DNA from 4 places in the Streptomyces amakusaensis genome. Region 2 is predicted to be linked to each of the others. Evidence: riboswitches for the same ligand, from Rfam matches in the RefSeq annotation. Region 2 holds a riboswitch; each other region holds the start of a gene.
The links. Region 2 has a riboswitch for cyclic di-AMP ahead of ABD371_RS26990 (M23 family metallopeptidase). Riboswitches for the same ligand answer to the same signal wherever they lie in the genome.
Positions count from the first base shown of each region.

Region 1: it holds a riboswitch for cyclic di-AMP, as region 2 does, so the genes downstream of both, ABD371_RS00455 (transglycosylase family protein) here and ABD371_RS26990 (M23 family metallopeptidase) in region 2, are expected to answer to the same signal.
Region 3: it holds a riboswitch for cyclic di-AMP, as region 2 does, so the genes downstream of both, ABD371_RS08455 (M23 family metallopeptidase) here and ABD371_RS26990 (M23 family metallopeptidase) in region 2, are expected to answer to the same signal.
Region 4: it holds a riboswitch for cyclic di-AMP, as region 2 does, so the genes downstream of both, ABD371_RS34785 (M23 family metallopeptidase) here and ABD371_RS26990 (M23 family metallopeptidase) in region 2, are expected to answer to the same signal.

Region 1 is NZ_BAAASB010000001.1:104,095-108,593, reverse strand. Features, by position in the region: gene ABD371_RS00465 (cytochrome P450 family protein) at 1-707, shown strand, start outside; gene ABD371_RS00460 (transglycosylase family protein) at 836-1,945, shown strand; cyclic di-AMP (ydaO/yuaA leader) riboswitch at 2,203-2,376, shown strand; gene ABD371_RS00455 (transglycosylase family protein) at 2,380-3,129, shown strand; gene eno (phosphopyruvate hydratase) at 3,388-4,499, shown strand, end outside.
Region 2 is NZ_BAAASB010000017.1:73,467-77,965, reverse strand. Features, by position in the region: gene ABD371_RS27000 (M16 family metallopeptidase) at 1-233, shown strand, start outside; gene ABD371_RS26995 (M16 family metallopeptidase) at 260-1,627, shown strand; cyclic di-AMP (ydaO/yuaA leader) riboswitch at 1,838-2,000, shown strand; gene ABD371_RS26990 (M23 family metallopeptidase) at 2,014-2,790, shown strand; gene ABD371_RS26985 (HPr family phosphocarrier protein) at 2,905-3,186, opposite strand; gene ABD371_RS26980 (bifunctional acetate--CoA ligase family protein/GNAT family N-acetyltransferase) at 3,268-4,499, shown strand, end outside.
Region 3 is NZ_BAAASB010000004.1:206,845-211,343, forward strand. Features, by position in the region: gene ABD371_RS08445 (STM4011 family radical SAM protein) at 1-32, shown strand, start outside; gene ABD371_RS08450 (SGNH/GDSL hydrolase family protein) at 80-871, opposite strand; gene ABD371_RS08455 (M23 family metallopeptidase) at 1,022-2,068, opposite strand; cyclic di-AMP (ydaO/yuaA leader) riboswitch at 2,073-2,293, opposite strand; gene ABD371_RS08460 (tyrosine-protein phosphatase) at 2,716-3,528, shown strand; gene ABD371_RS08465 (DUF6126 family protein) at 3,562-3,726, opposite strand; gene ABD371_RS08470 (XRE family transcriptional regulator) at 3,782-4,402, opposite strand; gene ABD371_RS08475 (aspartate aminotransferase family protein) at 4,479-4,499, opposite strand, start outside.
Region 4 is NZ_BAAASB010000040.1:17,113-21,611, forward strand. Features, by position in the region: gene ABD371_RS34780 (PrsW family intramembrane metalloprotease) at 1-719, shown strand, start outside; gene ABD371_RS34785 (M23 family metallopeptidase) at 772-1,884, opposite strand; cyclic di-AMP (ydaO/yuaA leader) riboswitch at 1,896-2,052, opposite strand; gene ABD371_RS34790 (PP2C family protein-serine/threonine phosphatase) at 2,296-3,381, opposite strand; tRNA gene ABD371_RS34795 (tRNA-Met) at 3,622-3,695, opposite strand; gene ABD371_RS34800 (MerR family transcriptional regulator) at 3,880-4,499, opposite strand, start outside.

The DNA of each region.
Region 1 (4,499 bases), on a different contig from region 2:
GTCACGGCGGCGGCCCCCGGGGCGGTGTGGCCCGCTCGGTGAAGAAAATGCGCGGCTATCTCGTCGAGCTGATTCACCGCAAACGCGAGAACCTCGGAGACGATCTGATCTCCGGGCTGATCCGGGCCAGTGACCACGGCGAGCATCTCACCGAGAACGAGGCCGCCGCGATGGCCTTCATTCTTCTCTTCGCCGGTTTCGAGACCACCGTCAATCTCATCGGCAACGGCGTCTACTCACTGCTCCGCAATCCGGGGGAGCGGGAGCGCCTCCAGGCGTCCCTGGCGGCGGGCGAGACAGGACTGCTGGAGACCGGTGTCGAGGAACTGCTGCGCCACGACGGTCCGGTGGAGGTGGCCACCTGGCGGTTCGCCACGGAGGATCTCGTCATCGGCGGCGAGCGGATCGCGGCGGGCGACCCCGTGCTCGTGGTGCTGGCCGCCGCCGACCGGGATCCCGACCGGTTTGACGAACCGGACGTTCTCGACCTTTCCCGGCGTGACAATCAGCACTTGGGATACGGCCACGGCATCCACTACTGCCTCGGTGCGCCGCTCGCCAGGCTGGAGGGACAAACCGCCATCGCGACCCTGCTCAGAAGGTTGCCGGACCTCCGTCTGGCCGCCGATCCGGCCGATTTGAGGTGGCGCGGCGGGCTGATTATGCGTGGATTGCGCACCCTGCCGGTGGAGTTCGGGAGCCGTTGAAACGGCACTGAACTGACACTCCGTCATCATTGTGACTTTCGCGTGATCTCCGCTGCATCGACTTGTGACTCATGTTCGAGTGCGGCTACGTTCACCCCGTCTCAAGCAGTCAGGCGAAAGGCAACCGCATGCTCTCCGGTAATGGGCGACATCGCCGACCCCGTCAGGTCCCGGCCCTCGTTGTCGCGGCAGGGGTGACGGGCTCCGCCATCGCGATCCCGCTGCTCGGCGCGGGATCGGCCACCGCGGCCGAGTCCACGACATGGGACCGGGTCGCGGAGTGCGAGAGCGGCGGCGCGTGGAGCGCCGACACCGGCAACGGCTACTACGGCGGACTCCAGTTCTCGCAGGCCACCTGGGAGGCGTTCGGCGGTACGGACTACGCCTCCCGCGCCGACCTCGCCAGCCGCTCGCAGCAGATAGCCGTGGCGGAGAAGGTCCTCGCCGCGCAGGGCGCGAAGGCGTGGGCCTCCTGCGCCGAGATGGCCGGGCTCACCACCAAGGCCGGCGGCGGCTCGGAGCCGTCCGCAGCCCCGGCCGAGCCGAAGAAGGCCGAGCGCTCCGCCACGGAGTCCGCCGCTCCGGCCCCCGCCGAGACCCAGGGCGTGGGCAGCGGCGCGGACCGCGCAGGCGGCACCGGCCCCGGCGCGGACCGGGAGAAGGCCAAGGACGCCGCCGAGGCCGTCAAGGACGCGGCCAAGGGCCAGGACAAGGAGAAGGGCCCCGGCAAGCACCGCGGCGAGCCCGCGAAGGAGCCGGCCGCCCCGCAGCGGACCGCCGACTCCGGCGAGCGGGCCGGCGGGGACGCCGGTTCGGCCGCGGGCGGCCCGCCCCGCGCCGACGAACAAGGCGAGCAGGGCGATCAGGGCGAGCAGGGCGCACGGGCCGGTCAGGGCGAGCCGGCCTCGGAGGGGACGGACGCCTCCGGCGACCCGGTCGCCGAGCGCGAGGCCGACCCCGGCCATGTCTCCCGCGGCGACTCCCCGGCCCGCGACGGCGTCACCCGGACGCCCGGCACGGGAGAGAAGGCGGAGGAGAAGGCGGGCGGGAAGGCCGGAGAGGGGAAGGACGGCGCGTACACCGTCCGGCCCGGCGACAGCCTCTGGGCCATCGCGCAGGCACAGAAGCTCGACGGCGGCTGGAACGCCCTCTACGAGGAGAACAAGGAGACGGTGGGCGGCGACCCCGACCTCATCCACCCCGGCCAGAGCCTCGACCTCGCCGCACAGCAGGGGTAGTTAGGGCGCTTCTGTCCTAGTTTGCTCGAATGAGACAAGCATCTCTTTGTCGCATTGGATGCGAAACGCTAAGTGGAATCGCTCATTCCATCCCCGACCTGCGGAAACGCCAGGTACCGGAGTGATGGGATGGGCGATTTCTCCCCGTTGTGCTCCTTTGAACAACAGGGAGAGCTGCGTCTACGGTTCGAACCGCTCGCCACCGCGGGCCCCGTCGACCGTCACGCCGAATCCTGCCGTCGGTCGAAGGGAATCGACGCTTGAGTGCGCCGAAGGCAGGAGCGGGGGACCCAGGTAGGCGCCGGGCACCGGCCGTTGGAGACGACGGCGGGAACCGGCTTGGGGTGAAGCCGCGCGCTAGGACGCGCGGCCGGGCAACTCACTTGGCCCGAACCCGACAGCTCACCTCGCAGGCGTCGGTGAGGAGAAGTTCCATGCTGTTTTCCGGCAAGGGCAAGCACCGTCGCCCGTCCAAGGCTGTCCGCGTCGTCACGTTCGCCGGTGTCACCGGCGCGGCCGTCGCCGCCCCGCTGATCGGCGCGAGCACCGCGTCCGCGGCCACCGCCGCCGAGTGGGACAAGGTCGCCCAGTGCGAGTCCGGCGGCAACTGGTCCATCAACACCGGCAACGGTTACTACGGCGGCCTCCAGTTCTCGGCCTCCACCTGGGCCGCGTACGGCGGCACCGCCTACGCCCCCACCGCCGACAAGGCGACCAAGGCCCAGCAGATCCAGACCGCCGAGAAGGTCCTCGCCGGCCAGGGCAAGGGCGCGTGGCCGAGCTGTGGCGTCGGCCTCTCCAACACCCCGTACACCGGCACCACCCCGGCCCCGGCCCCGGTCAAGCAGGCCCCCAAGCAGCAGGCCCAGCCCCAGCAGCAGGCGCCGCAGCAGCAGGCCCAGCCCCAGCAGCAGCGCGCCGAGGTCCCGACCACCCGCTCCGAGCGCGCCCAGGCCCCCGCCCCGGCCCCGCAGGCCGCGCAGCCCCAGTCGAAGCCCGCCGCCAAGGTCCAGGGCTTCCAGAAGGGCGACGGCGAGTACGAGGTCAAGGCCGGCGACACCCTCAGCACCATCGCCGCGGCCGAGAAGGTCGACGGCGGCTGGGGCGAGCTGTTCCAGCTGAACAAGGACATCGTCCAGGACGCCGATGTCATCTACCCGGGCCAGCTGCTCGACCTGAGCTGATCCGCCCCTCCCTTTGTGGAGCGTCTTTGGGAAAAGGCGCTCTCCGGGCAGTGGACCACCCCGGTCCGGCGCGCTTCCCCCGAACGCGCCGGGCCGGGGTGCTATTCGTCGAGGGTCTCGTTACCAGTCGGTAAAAGCGGGTTCTTCCGTCTCGGGGGGCGGGCATCCGCCGGGTGTGACCCGCTGGACGGTTAGGCTCTTGTCGCAAGGCCAATGAGACCCTGCATTCCATGCGTCACATCCCATAAGGAGATGCTCGTGCCGTCCATCGACGTCGTCGTAGCCCGGGAAATCCTGGACTCCCGAGGCAACCCCACGGTCGAGGTCGAGGTTGGCCTCGACGACGGCAGCACCGGCCGTGCTGCCGTTCCCTCCGGTGCTTCCACCGGAGCCTTCGAAGCCATCGAGCTTCGTGACGGCGACCAGAACCGCTACCTCGGCAAGGGCGTCGAGAAGGCCGTCCTCGCCGTCATCGAGCAGATCGGCCCCGAGCTGGTCGGCTACGACGCCACCGAGCAGCGCCTGATCGACCAGGCCATGTTCGACCTGGACGCCACCGACAACAAGGGCTCGCTCGGCGCCAACGCCATCCTCGGCGTCTCCCTCGCCGTGGCGCACGCCGCCTCCGAGGCCTCCGACCTGCCGCTCTTCCGCTACCTCGGCGGCCCGAACGCGCACCTGCTGCCCGTTCCGATGATGAACATCCTGAACGGCGGCTCGCACGCCGACTCCAACGTGGACATCCAGGAGTTCATGATCGCCCCGATCGGCGCGGAGTCCTTCTCCGAGGCGCTGCGCTGGGGCGCGGAGGTCTACCACACCCTCAAGAAGGTCCTGAAGCAGAAGGGCCTCTCCACCGGCCTCGGCGACGAGGGCGGCTTCGCGCCGAACCTCGACTCCAACCGGGCCGCGCTCGACCTCATCCTCGAGGCGATCAAGGAGGCCGGTTACACCCCCGGCCAGGACATCGCGCTCGCGCTCGACGTCGCCGCCTCCGAGTTCTACAAGGACGGCGTCTACTCCTTCGAGGGCAAGTCCCGCACCGCCGCCGAGATGACCGAGTACTACGCGGAGCTGGTCGACGCCTACCCGCTGGTCTCCATCGAGGACCCGCTGTTCGAGGACGACTGGGACGGCTGGAAGGCCCTCACCGAGAAGCTGGGCGCGAAGGTCCAGATCGTCGGCGACGACCTCTTCGTCACCAACCCGGAGCGCCTCGGCCGCGGCATCGAGGAGAACGCGGCCAACGCCCTCCTCGTCAAGGTCAACCAGATCGGTTCACTGACCGAGACCCTGGACGCCGTCGAGCTGGCCCAGCGCAACGGCTTCAAGTGCATGATGTCCCACCGCTCCGGCGAGACCGAGGACGT
Region 2 (4,499 bases):
ACGCGGTGCTCTTCGGCGACCCCCAGCTGGCGCTGACCGCGGTCGAGCGCGTCCTCGACGTCACCGCCGACGAGGTCCGGGCGGTCGCCGCCGCCCGGCTGCGCCCGGACAACCGCGCGGTGCTGGTGTACGAACCGGTCGCCGCCGCCGAGGGCGACCGGCCCGACCAGGAGGCCCCGGCGGACTCCGACACGACCGAGCAGAGCGACGACGAGGAAGGGGCGCGCCAGTGACCGACACCGCCGAGCCGCTGACCACCATGGAGTTCCACCCGCAGCCGCAGGCGGGCCAGGCCAGGCCCTGGGCGTTCCCCGCCCCCGACCGGGGCACCCTGGACAACGGCCTGACCGTGCTGCGCTGTCACCGCCCCGGGCAGCAGGTGGTGGCCGTCGAGCTGAATCTCGACGCCCCGCTCGACGCCGAGCCCGAGGGGCTCGACGGGGTCGCGACCATCATGGCGCGCGCCCTCTCCGAGGGCACCGACAAGCGCTCCGCCGAGGAGTTCGCGGCCGAGCTGGAGCGCTGCGGGGCCACCCTCGACGCCCACGCCGACCACGCCGGCGTCCGGGTCTCGCTGGAGGTGCCGGTCTCCCGGCTGGCCAAGGCGCTCGGGCTGCTCGCCGAGGCGCTGCGCGCGCCCGCCTTCCTCGACAGCGAGATCGAGCGGCTGGTGCGCAACCGGCTGGACGAGATCCCGCACGAGAGCGCGAACCCGGGCCGCCGGGCCGCCAAGGAGCTGTACCGCCAGCTCTTCCCGGCCTCCCTGCGGATCTCCCGCCCCCGGCAGGGCACCGAGGAGACCGTCGCCCGGATCGATTCCGCCGCCGTGCGCGCCTTCTTCGAGGCGCATGTCCGGCCCGCCACCGGCACCGCCGTGATCGTCGGCGATCTGACCGGGGTCGACCTCGACGCCGTGCTCGCCGAGACCCTCGGCGAGTGGACGGGCGACACCGCCGCCCTGCGCCCGGTGCCGGCGGCCGTCGCCGACGACACCGGCCGGGTGGTCATCGTGGACCGCCCCGGCGCGGTCCAGACCCAGCTGCTGATCGGCCGGGTCGGCGCGGACCGCCACGACCGGGTCTGGCCGGCCCAGGTGCTCGGCGCGTACTGCCTCGGCGGCACCCTCACCTCCCGGCTCGACCGGGTGCTGCGCGAGGAGAAGGGCTACACCTACGGGGTGCGCGCCTTCGGCCAGGTGCTGCGCTCGGCCCCCGACGGCTCGGGCACGGCGCTGCTCGGCATCAGCGGCTCGGTGGACACCCCCAACACCGGCCCGGCGCTGGAGGACCTCTGGAAGGTGCTGCGGACGCTCGCGGCCGAGGGGCTCACCGACGCCGAGCGGGATGTCGCCGTGCAGAATCTGGTGGGCGTGGCCCCGCTGCGGTTCGAGACGGCCGCCTCCGTCGCGGGGACGCTGGCCGACCAGGTCGAGCAGTACCTCCCCGACGACTACCAGGCCCAGTTGTACGTCCGGCTGGCCGAGACGGGCACGGTGGAGGCGACGGCCGCGGTCGTCAGCGCCTTTCCCGAGGACCGGCTGGTCACGGTGCTCGTCGGCGACGCCGGGCAGATCGCCGAGTCCGTCAAGGCGCTCGGTATCGGCGAAGTGACCGTTGTCACCGGCTGATTGAGGTCGCGGAGGGAACCCCGGCGGTGATGACCCGCCGGGGTTCCGCCGTTTGATAGTTAAATGCCCCTTTTGATGGCTGATCAGGTGGAAGCTAGCTGTCTGCCCTGTGGCATGTGCAACAAAAATCGCTCTCTGTTTGGCGAAGGAAAGCCCGCGCGCATAGCGTCGGTCCGGCTGTTCGCCCGCTGTACGCCGCACTCGTGGCACGGGCAGCCATCGCCGAATCCCCACAGGGCGCGAGCCCGGGGAGCCGGGGACCCACCGTCCCCAGGGGTGAATCGTGTGCCTTCGCGTCCGCGCGGAGGGACGCGTAGGAGACCTTCCTGCTCCGAACCCGTCAGCTAACCCGGTAGGCGAGAAGGAAGGAAAGGATCAGCCTCTCCATGGCGTTGACCCGCCCCACCGGGAAACACCGTGCCCCGAGCCGTATGACGCGCAGAAGCGCGACCATCGCCGGAGCCGCCACCATCGCCACCACCGGAGTCTGCGGAACCCTCGCCACCCCGGCGGTCGCCGCCGAGACCGGCACCACGGCGTCCATGGAGGACACCGGAACGACCCTGATCCTCGCCGCCGACGCCGAGGCCGACTCCCTCGCCGACGAGGTCGCCGACCAGGCCGCCACCCAGCAGCGCGCGGCCGTCGCCCGGGTCGAGGCCGCGGAGGAGGCCGAGCGCCGCGCCGTGGCCCGCGCCCTGGAGCTCCGCGAGGCCGAGGTCCGTGCCGAGCGTGAGGCCGAGCGGAAGCGGCTCAGCGCCTTCCAGCTCCCCATCGCCGGTTCCCACATCTCCACCGGCTACCAGACCGGCGGCTCGCTCTGGTCCTCCGGCAGCCACTCCGGCATCGACTTCCACGCCTCCTACGGCACCTCCGTGGTCTCCGTCGGCTCGGGCACCGTCGTCGAGGCCGGCTGGGGCGGCGCGTACGGGAACAACGTCGTGATCAGGATGAACGACGGCACCTACACCCAGTACGGCCATCTCGCCTCCGTCGGTGTGGCCGTCGGCCAGGCCGTCGTGCCGGGCCAGCAGATAGGCCTCGCCGGCTCCACCGGCAACTCCACCGGGACGCATCTCCACTTCGAGGCCCGCACCGGCTCCGAGTACGGCTCGGACGTCAACCCGGTCGCCTATCTCCGCGCCCGGGGCGTCTCCCTCTGATCCCTCCCCGGCCGATCCCTGCCCGAGAAGCCAAGCCCTGAAAAAAGCGAAGCCGTGGTGTCCCGCGAACGGGACACCACGGCTTCGCTCCGCCCCGGGGCGGTCAGGGTCGGGTCAGACCGTCTCGGGGAGTTCTTCGAGGCCCTCGGCGACCAGCTTGGCCAGCCGGTCCAGCGCGGCGTCGGCGCCCTCGGCGTCCGAGGCCAGCACGATCTCCTCGCCGCCCTGCGCGCCCAGACCGAGCACCGCGAGCATGGAGGCCGCGTTGACCGGGTTGCCGTCGGCCTTGGCGATCGTGACCGGAACGCCGGAGGCCGTCGTGGCGCGGACGAAGATGGAGGCGGGTCGGGCGTGCAGGCCCTCGGCCCAGCCGACGGTGACGCGGCGCTCAGCCATAGTGTTGCCCTTCGGGGTAAATCGGTTGTCTAGACCAGTGTGCCATGGTACGGGACCGGGGGGCCGCCGTACGCTTTCGGCATGCGGAGCGCGGCTGAGCAGACCTATCCCGATCACTGGGAAGCAGATGTGGTGCTGCGCGACGGGGGCACCGCGCGCGTCAGGCCCATCACCACCGAGGACGCCGGGCGGCTGGTCAGCTTCTACGAACAGGTCTCGGACGAGTCCAAGTACTACCGCTTCTTCGCGCCCTACCCCCAGCTCTCCGCCAAGGACGTCCACCGCTTCACCCACCACGACTACGTGGACCGGGTCGGGCTCGCCGTCACCGTGGGCGGGGAGTTCATCGCGACCGTCCGCTACGACCGGATCGACGCCGCCGGCCGCCCCGCGAGCGCCCCCGCCGACCGGGCCGAGGTCGCCTTCCTCGTCCAGGACGCCCACCAGGGGCGCGGGGTCGCCTCCGCGCTGCTCGAACACATCGCCGCGGTGGCCCGGGAGCGCGGGATCCGGCGGTTCGCCGCCGAGGTGCTGCCCGCGAACACCAAGATGATCAAGGTGTTCCGGGACGCCGGATTCACCCAGCGGCGGAGCTTCGAGGACGGCTCCGTCCATCTCACCCTCGATCTCGAACCCACCGAGAAGTCCCTCGCCGTGCAGCGCGCCCGTGAGCAGCGCGCCGAGGCCCGCTCCGTGCAGCGGCTCCTCGCACCCGGCTCGGTGGCCGTCATCGGCACCGGACGCGCCCCGGGCGGGGTCGGCCGGACCGTGCTCCGCAATCTCGTCGCCAGCGGGTACGAAGGCCGCGTCTACGCGGTGAACAGCGCCTTTCCCGCCTCGTGGCACGAGGTCGACGGGGTGCCCGCGGTCCGCTCCGTCGGCGAGATCACCGGCGAGATCACCGGCGGGCCCGGGGAGACGGTCGACCTCGCGATCGTCGCGGTCCCGGCCGAGCGGGTGCCCGAGGCGGTCGCCGACTGCGGTGAGCACGGAGTGCGCGGGCTCGTCGTGCTCTCCGCCGGATACGCCGAGAGCGGGGTCGACGGCAGACGCCGCCAGCGGGAGCTGGTCCGCCAGGCCCGCTCGTACGGCATGCGGATCATCGGCCCGAACTCGTTCGGGATCATCAGCACCGCCGCCCCGGCCCGGCTCAACGCCTCGCTCGCGCCGCAGATGCCCGCGCCCGGCCGGATCGCGCTCTTCACCCAGTCCGGGGCGATCGGCATCGCGCTGCTGTCGGGGCTGCACCGGAGGGGAGCCGGACTCTCCACCTTCATCTCCTCCGGGAACCGGGCGGACGTCTCCGGCAACGA
Region 3 (4,499 bases), on a different contig from region 2:
CGGTGTCCGTGACGATCGGCCGCCCTGGGTAGGGCCTCTTGCCCGGTCCGGACAAGAGGCCCGAAGGTCGCGCCATGCCTCAGAGCGGGAGCAGATCGGGGCGCTTGGCCTCGATGTGGTCGCCCGAGCTCTCGCCGCGCAGTCTGCGGCCGATCCAGGGCCCGAGGTGCTCACGGGCCCAGTGAATGTCGTCGCGCCGTACTTCCAGGGTGCCGCGCGGGGGCAGCGGGGGCCACGGCTGGTCGGGGTCGGCCGGGATGTCGAGCCCGAGCACCTGGGCGGCGCGGAGGGCGACGCGGGTGTGCCCCTCGGGGGAGAGATGGAGCCGGTCGCCGTCCCAGGCGCGCCGGTCCTGCACCGACCGGAGCGACCACAGATCGAGCACGGGGCAGCCGTACCGGTCGGCGATGGCTCGTACATGCGCGGTGTAGGTGGCGACCTTGCCCCGCAGATGGCGCAGGACCGGCACCCCACGGGTGTCGAATCCGGTGGTGACCATCACCGTGCCGACGGCGTTGGTGAGGTCGGCGACCGCGCGCTCGAAGCGCTCGGCCACATCGTCGGGGTCGCTGCCCGGCCGGATGATGTCATTGCCCCCGGCACAGAACGACACCAGGTCGGGAGCGAGCTCCCTGGCCCTCGGCACCTGCTCCGCGACGATCTGATCGAGGAGACGGCCCCGCACCGCCAGATTGGCGTAGCGGAATGTGTGCTCGGGCCCGCGATCGGCGAGCAGAACCGCGAAGCGGTCCGCCCAGCCGATGTAGCTCCCGTCCGGTCCGGGGTCTCCGACGCCCTCGGTGAAGCTGTCACCGATCGCCGCGTACGACCCGATCTCGCCCTTGGTCTCTGTTCTCGAATCGTCTGCCACAAGAACTCATCTTGTCCTTACAGATGTGACCTACGCGACCGTAAGGAGGGGTTGACGGGAGGTGATCTATACCACCGCGTGATATCGACCGGACGGGAATACGGCCGAATCCCCTCGCAACGCGGTGCGGTACGAGGGGATTCGGGTGTTTCAGAGGGAGACGCCGTGCTGGCGGAGATACGCCACCGGGTCGATGTCCGAGCCGTAGCCGGCGGCGGTGCGGATCTCGAAGTGAAGGTGAGGGCCGCTGGAGTTGCCGGTGGAGCCGGAGAGGCCGATCCCGGTGCCGCCGCTCACGCTCTGCCCGGCGGAGACGGAGAGGGAGGAGAGATGGGCGTACTGCGAGTGGGTTCCGTCGGCGTGCCGGATGACGACCTCGTTGCCGTACGCACCGGCCCAGCCCGCGGAGACGACGGTGCCAGGACCGACGGACCGTACGGCGGTGCCGGTGGGGGCCGCGAAGTCGACGCCGGTGTGGTAGCCGCTGGACCACATGGCACCCGAGGCGCGGTACGCGGTGGTGACCGCGGCGGAGGCGAGCGGGGTGGTGTAGCCGGAGGAGTCGGCCGGCGCTTCGGCGGCAGGCTCGGCCGGGGCAGGAGCCGGGGCGGGGGCCTGGGCCGGGGCGGCGGGCCGGGCCGAAGGCCCCGCAGCGGCAGCCGGAGCGGGCGCGGGAGCGGTCTTCGCCTGCGGGGCGGCGGGCGCGGCGGGCGCGGCCGGGCCCTTGCCGCCGGCGGCGGGTGCCGGAGCCGGGGCGGGCGCGGCCGGGCGCGCGGCGCGGCCCTGGCTCGCGGTGCCCTGCGTCCGCGCCTCGGTCCGCCCGCCGAGGGTGAGTTCGAGGCCGGGGTGGATCAGCGAGGGATCGTCGCCGACGGCCGCGCGGTTCTTCTCGTACAGCTTCTGCCAGCCGCCGACCCGGTGCTTGTCCGCGATCTTGGAGAGGTGGTCGCCCGCGACCACCCGGTAGACGGCGGGGGCGGGGGCTTCGGCGGGCCGCGCGGCGGCCACGGCGGGCGCGGCAGCGGCGGGCACGGCAGCGGCGGCGGGCGAGGCGGCCGGGGCCGACCGCTCCGCCGCGTGCGCGCCGGTCGCGACCGTCAGCGGCAGCGCGATGGCCGCGCCGTCGCCGGGGGCGGCGACGTAGCCGCGGGTGAGGGTGCTGGTTCTGGGACGGCGGTGCTTACCCTTGGCGGGCATGGGGCGTTCCTCTCCGGCGCCTGCGAGGTGAGCTGTCGGGTTCGGGCTGGAGATGCCCGGCCGCGCTCGTCGCGCGACTTCACCCCCAGGGCCTGTCTGACGGATCAGGCTGGACCAGGGCCCGCGAGCCCAGCAAGATCCGTCAGACAGGCCCTGGCCGTCCGGAGATCCGGGCCGGCGTACTGACTTGGGTCCCCCGCTCCTGCCACGCGGCGATGGGGATGGGAATCCGGTCGGCGGCAGGATGAGGCGGTCCGTCCGGATGGCCGTGACCGTAGACGAGCCACCAGGAGCGGAACAAGCTGTTCCGATTGAGCCGGATGATCCACCGCGCGCGGGCCCGGGGGATCCGGTGACCCTGCGTGGAGCCCGGAACCCCAACTCCGTTCACTGCGTCGAAAACGGCTTCCGGCACACCGCCACGGACGGTCACCGCTATGACCCTGCTCACCACCCGCACCCCATCTACCCCATAGATGGGTCAAGTTATGAGCAATAATCCAATTCGGCCAGAAGCGACTAATGCCTCTATTCGTATGTGCCGGGCGGTCCCGAATCTTCCCAGAACGCCGGGAAGGCAAGATGATCGTCGAGAACACTCCGCCGTCGGCGAGCCGCGCCGACGGCAGTGACCTTCAGGAGTCTTTGTGACACAGCAGCTGCCGCAGGTCCCCTCGACCGGGCCCGAGCTGGTCGGAGTCCGCAATTTCCGCGATGTGGGCGGGCTGCCGACCTCGGACGGCAGGCGCACCCGGTTCGGGCGGCTCTACCGCAGCGGCCACCTCGCCCACGCGACGGAGAGCGACATCGCCTTCCTGAGCACGCTGGGACTGCACACGATCTTCGACTTCCGGACCCCGGCCGACATCCGGATGGACGGGGCCGACGCCGAGCTCCCCGGCGTGCGCCAGGTGAATCTGCCGCTCAGCGATCCGGCCGAGGGCGTGGAGTTCTGGAGGATGGTCCGCAGCGGCGATCTCGGCCGGCTGCGGTCGGTCATGGCCGACGGCAAGGGCGAGGAGCGGATGAAGGAGTCGTACCGGCTGATCGTCCGGGAGCGGACCGGCGAGCAGGGCCGGATTCTGCGCGCCCTCGCGGAGGACAGCGTCCCCGCGCTGATGCACTGCGCGGCGGGCAAGGACCGGGCCGGTCTGTCGATAGCGATCGCCCTGCTCGCGGTGGGCGTGGAGTGGGAGGCGGTCGAGGCGGACTATCTCAAGTCCGGCGATCCCCGGCAGCGCTACCGGGTGCGCCACGGCGACAGCTCCCCGACCGGGACCTCCCCGGAGGTGCTGGAGCTGATGGCTCCCCTCCTCGACGCGCGCCCGGAGTATCTGCGGGCCGCGTTCGACACCGTCGAGGAGATCTGGGGCACCACCGAGCGCTATCTCACCGAAGGGCTGGGGATCGGCCCCGAGACCCGTGAGCGGCTGCGCGAACGGCTCCTCACCGAGGACTGAGGCCGGGTCGGGCGGCGCGGCCCGGGCGGACCGTCACTTGCCGCCCATCTCGAACAGCAGATAGAGGAACCCGGCCAGGATGTGGCCCGCGATCAGATAGGCGAAGAGCCGGACGATCATTCCCATCGGGAACTTGCCCTCCTGCTTGCCCTTGGACTTGGGCTTCTCGGGCAGGGGCGCGGCGGTGTTCTCGGACATGACGGTCCTCACTTTCGGGACTTTCGGGCGTACGGAACTGCGGACGGCGGAATGCTCAGGCGTGCGGATAGAGGTCGGGGCTCTGGAGCAGGGTGTGGGCGAAGAGCAGCTCGGCCCCCTCGCGGGAGGCGGCAGCGAGCCGGTGCGGGGTGAGCGAGTCGTAGTGCGCGCTGTCACCGGGGCCCAGCTCGTGCACGGACTCCCCGAGGGTGAGCTTCAGCCGCCCGTCGAGCACGTACATCCACTCCTCTCCGGGGTGGACCCGCACCAGATCTCCCTGGGCTCCGTACGGGACGATCAGCCGCAGCGTCTGCATGGCCCGGCCGGGCGATCCCACCTGGTGGTAGGTCCAGCCGTCGGCGAAGGCCGGCTCACGGCTGCCGCCCCGGATCACCGGGTCGTGCTCCGGCGACAGCTCGCCCAGCAGCTCGGCGATGGTCGTACCGTAGATCCTGGCGAGGGAGAGCAGCATCGGCAGCGAGGGCTGTCGGCGGCCGGTCTCCAGCCGGGAGAGATGCGCGGGCGAGAGGCCGGCCCGCTGGGCGGCGGCCTCCAGGGTGAGGCCGCGGCGGCGGCGCAGATCACGCAGCCGGGGCGCGACATCGGCCAGCTCGGCCGAGAAATCTCCCGCGGGAGACCGGAGGTCCGGGGGATGGCCCCCGGGAGGACTCTGCATGGATCCATTGCGCCAGGAAACTGCCTCTGAGGCAAGTTTCTTGCCCCAGAGGCAAAATCCCTGGTGAAACCCCTGGTCAGCGGTTGGCCAGCGCCTG
Region 4 (4,499 bases), on a different contig from region 2:
CCGCCTTCGGCGAGGACCAGGAGCTGGGCCACTCCGGGCTGGAGTCGGTGACGGCCGCGACGTTCTTCGTCCGGATCGTCATGTCGCCGTTCGCCCACCCGCTCTTCACCATGCTGACCGGCATCGGCTTCGGCATCGCCGCGCTGGCCCCGCGCCATCGGCGGTTCCGCCGGTGGGCGCTGCCGCTGCTCGGCCTCGTACTGTCGATGGGCATGCACGCGCTGTGGAACGGCTCGGCCTCGTACTGGGGCCCGTGGGGCTTCTACGCGGTGTACGGGATGTTCATGGTCCCCACGTTCGCGCTGCTGACCTGGCTGACCGTCTGGACCCGGCAGCGGGAGCTGCGGACGATAGCGGCCGAGCTGCCCGCCTACGCGGCGGCCGGCTGGCTCTCGCCCGCCGAGCCGCAGGCGCTCTCCTCGATGAAGGCGCGCGCCTCGGCCCGTGACATGGCCCGCCGGACACTGGGGGCCGCCGCCGCGCACACGGTCTCCGAGTACCAGCGGTTCGCGACCTCGCTGGCCTTTCTGCGGCACCGGGCGGGCCGGGGAGCCGCCGACCCCGACTTCGTCGCCCGTGAGCAGGAGCTGCTGCACCACATGTGGCAGCGGAAGGAGGTGGCGGCCCCGGCGCTGACGTACGCGGCGAGGGCGACGGGCCGGGTGTGGGTCCCGCCGCCCCACCGTGACTACGAGGGCTACAACCCGTACCGGCGCTGAGCGGTCAAAGCGTGAGCCGGACGGTGAATCGGGCCGTGGCTCGGGCCGTGGGTCAGACCGTGAGGCCCTTGCCCCGCAGCCAGGCCATCGGGTCGATGCCCGAGCCGCCCGAGGTCTTGATCTCCAGGTGCAGATGCGGGGCGGAGGAGTTGCCGGTGGAGCCGACCCGGCCGATGGTCTCGCCGGGGGCCACCTTCTGGCCGGCGCTCACGGTCATCGAGGACAGGTGCGCGTACCAGGCCTCCGTGCCGTCGGAGAGCTGGAGCACGATCAGATAGCCGTACGCCGCCCCGGACCAGCCGGCGGACTTGACGGTGGCACCGCCCACGGCCTTGACCGGGGTCCCGGCCGGAGCGGCGAAGTCGAGGCCGGTGTGCTGGCCGGAGGACCACATCGGGCCGGACTGACCGTAGGTGGCGGTGATCCGGTACGAGGAGGTCGGCAGGGAGAAGCTCCCGGTGAGCTTGGCGACGCGCTCGGCCTCGGCCTTCTCCGCCGCCTTCGCGGCGGCGGCGTCGGCGGCCTTCTTCTCCTCGGCCTTCTTCGCAGCGGCCTCGGCCTCGGCCTTCTTCTTCGCCTTCTCCTCGGCTTCCTTCTCGGCTTCCCTCTCCGCCTTCTCGGCGGCCTTGGCCGCCTTCTCCGCCGCGGCCTTCTCGGCGGCGGCCGTGGCAGCGGCCTCGGCTCCCGCCTGCTGCTCCTCGGCCTGCTCCAGGATCCGGGAGCGCAGCGCCTCGGCGGCGGTGGTCCGGGAAGCGCCGACCTCCTCGCCGATGCCGCCCATCGTCTCGTACGAGGCGGTGTCCGCGGTGTCGGCGGTGTCCGGCTCGGCCGCGTCGTCGGACATGAAAGACCCGACGCCGGGAAGGTCTTCGACGTCGGGCAGGGAGTCGACGAGCGCGTCGGGGAGGGATATCGAGACGGCCGGCTTGTTCTGCGCGGTGGCGATGCCGCCCGCGCCGACGGCCGCAATCACGCCGACGCCGAGCACGGTGGAGCTGCGGGCGAATCCGCCGCGCTGCTTCATCACACGATGACGGTGCCGGCCGCGCACCGGACGGACGGTCTCGGCGGTGGGGTTCCACTCACCGACGGACGGTGCGGCTCCGCCCTCGCTGAAGACACCGGTCCTGAAAGGCGATTCCGGGGCAGGGGTGTTGGACGCCACTGAGGCGCACTCCTTTCCTTCCTTCTCGCCTACCGGGTTAGCTGACGGGTTCGGAGCAGGAAGGTCTCCTACGGGCCTCGCACACCGCGCACCGCACGGCGAGCCAAGCCCGATTCACCCCAATTGGTGGTTCCCCGGTTCCCTTGCGGAATTCGGCGCTCGCGCGCGGCGCCGTCCTGACGACGGCTGGGACGACCGCGCTGCGTTATCGAACGTTAATAGACACGCGGACCGGATTCCAAGTTGTTCCCAGTGATCTTTAATTACTTTGCCATGAACTTACCCGGACACATGCGGGCGGATTCGGGCGACTTGAGCCACCGTCGGAAACCTTCGCGAAACTGACAGTGTATCAATTGTTATCAGAGGGCTGCGTTTCGGCTACGCACAGTGCAGACCTTTATGTCACCTTCACGGCCAGAGCACGCCCGGACCGGCCCCCGCCGGAGGCGGACGCTCCGGTGCCCGGACCACCGCGAGCAGGGCCATGTCGTCCGTCGACCCCCCGCCGGTGTGCCGCCGTACGTCGTCGAGCAGCTCGTCCAGCAGCTCCCCCGGGCCGGGGAAGATCCGCCCGCGCAGCCGCAGCACCGGGTCGTAGAACTCGCCCCGCGCGTTCCGCGCCTCGGAGAGCCCGTCGGTGTAGAGCAGCAGTGTGGCCCCCGGCGGCAGCGGGTACTCCTCGGCCCGGTCCGGCCGTACCCCCAGCTCGCCCATGGAGAGCGGCAGCGCGTACTCGGCGGGCTCCAGGGAGACCAGCCCGCCGTCCGCGTACAGCAGCAGCGGCGCGGGGTGGCCCCGGTTCACCAGCCGCAGGACGCCGCCGCCGCGCGGGATCTCGGCGAGCACGGCGGTGGTGAAGGCCTCGGCGGCGTCCAGGGTCTCCCGCCGGTGGGACTCCCGGGTCAGCGCCCGCTCCAGCCGCCCGGTCACCCCCTCCAGCGAACTCTCCTGCTCGGCGGCCTCCCGGAAGGCGCCGATGGCGACCGCCACCGCCTCCACCGCGCCCAGCCCCTTGCCCCGTACGTCGCCGACCACCAGCCGTACGCCGTGCGGGGTGTCCTGTACGGCGAAGAGATCGCCGCCGATGAACGCGTCCGCGAGCGCCGCCTCGTAGCGCGCGGCGATCCTCAGGCCGCCGATCTCCTCGGCGGGGGTGGGCAGCACGGCCCGCTGGGCGGTCTCGGCGATCACCCGGGCGGAGGCCAGCCGCTCGCTGCCGCGCCGGATGACCCGGTTGATGAGCAGGGCCAGACCGGAGACGGTGATCACGGTGGCCAGCTCGGTGTAGGCCATCGGCTCGGCCAGCATGCTCTTGTAGAAGTGGAGCCCGATCACCGCGGCGGTCGCCGCGATCCCGGTCCACAGGGTGGTGAGCCAGGAGAAGAACGGGGCCGCGATCAGCGGGGCGGCGGCGAACATCGGCGCGGCCGTGTACCGGGGCGGGGTGAGCAGATCGAAGATCACCCCGCCCGCGATCATCAGCGCGGGCAGCATCCGGACGAAGCGGCGGGCGACGCCGCTGGGCTGCTCCTCCTGCTGCGCCAAGGGGGCTCTCCCGACCGGTGCGTCGCCGAGACGGCTGCGGGCACGGTTGCCCCGCACCCTCAGGCTCGCCGTAAGCGGGCATCGGTGCGAGCCGCCGCCGTCCAACCGGGCGAACAAAGCGGCACCCACAAAAGAAAACGACCGTGGCCCGGAACTTCTTCTCAGAAGTTCCGGGCCACGGTCTTTCAGTAGCGGGGACAGGATTTGAACCTGCGACCTCTGGGTTATGAGCCCAGCGAGCTACCGAGCTGCTCCACCCCGCGTCGGTAAACACAACTCTACGCCATCCGGAGCGCGGTCCTCTCCACTTTCCCCCGGGGCCCGGGGAGCGCCCCCGGGCCCCGGGCCCTCCGGCGGGTAAAAACTCGCCGCTTACTGCCCTTTTCGCCCGCTTTCACCGGCCCGTGGAAGCTTGGAGAGGCCGGAAAACCCGGGCTTCCCGACCCCTCAATCGGTCAGATTCCGCTCGCCGAACACCCTCATCGCCTCGCGGACGAAGGCCGCCGTGCCCGCCCCGTGCCGGTCATAGTGGGCGGCGAACCGCTCATCTGTGACGTACATCTCCCCGAGTCCGATGAAATGGCTCTTCGAGGGAGCGCTCACCACCGAGAGCCAGCGGTACTGCCGGCCGGCGATCTCCTGCACCTCGTCGCCGTCGGCGGCCAGCCCGGCCGCCAGCGCGCGGGCGAAGTCCTCCGCCACGGCGGTCTGCTCCCGCTGGTGCTCCCGCCGCTCCGCCTCGCCGAGCGAGCCCCACCACCGGTCGCCGCGCCGGTACGCCTCCCGCCCCCAGCGCTCGGTCACCTCCTTCTCGTACTTCGTGTGATCGAAGCCGTCGAGCACTTCCTCGGCCATCAGCTCTTCCCCTCGCTCGGTCTTGTGGAGAGTGGTCCGCACCGAGGCGATCTGCCGCCCGATGCGCTCGCGCTCCTGTTCGAGAAGGCCCAGATGGGCCCGGAGCGCCGCCGCGGTGTCCCGCTGACCCCGCAGCGCCTCGGCGATCGCGGGCAGACCCAGGCCCAGTTCGCGGAGCAGCAGAATCCGCTGCAACCGGACCAGGGCCTCCG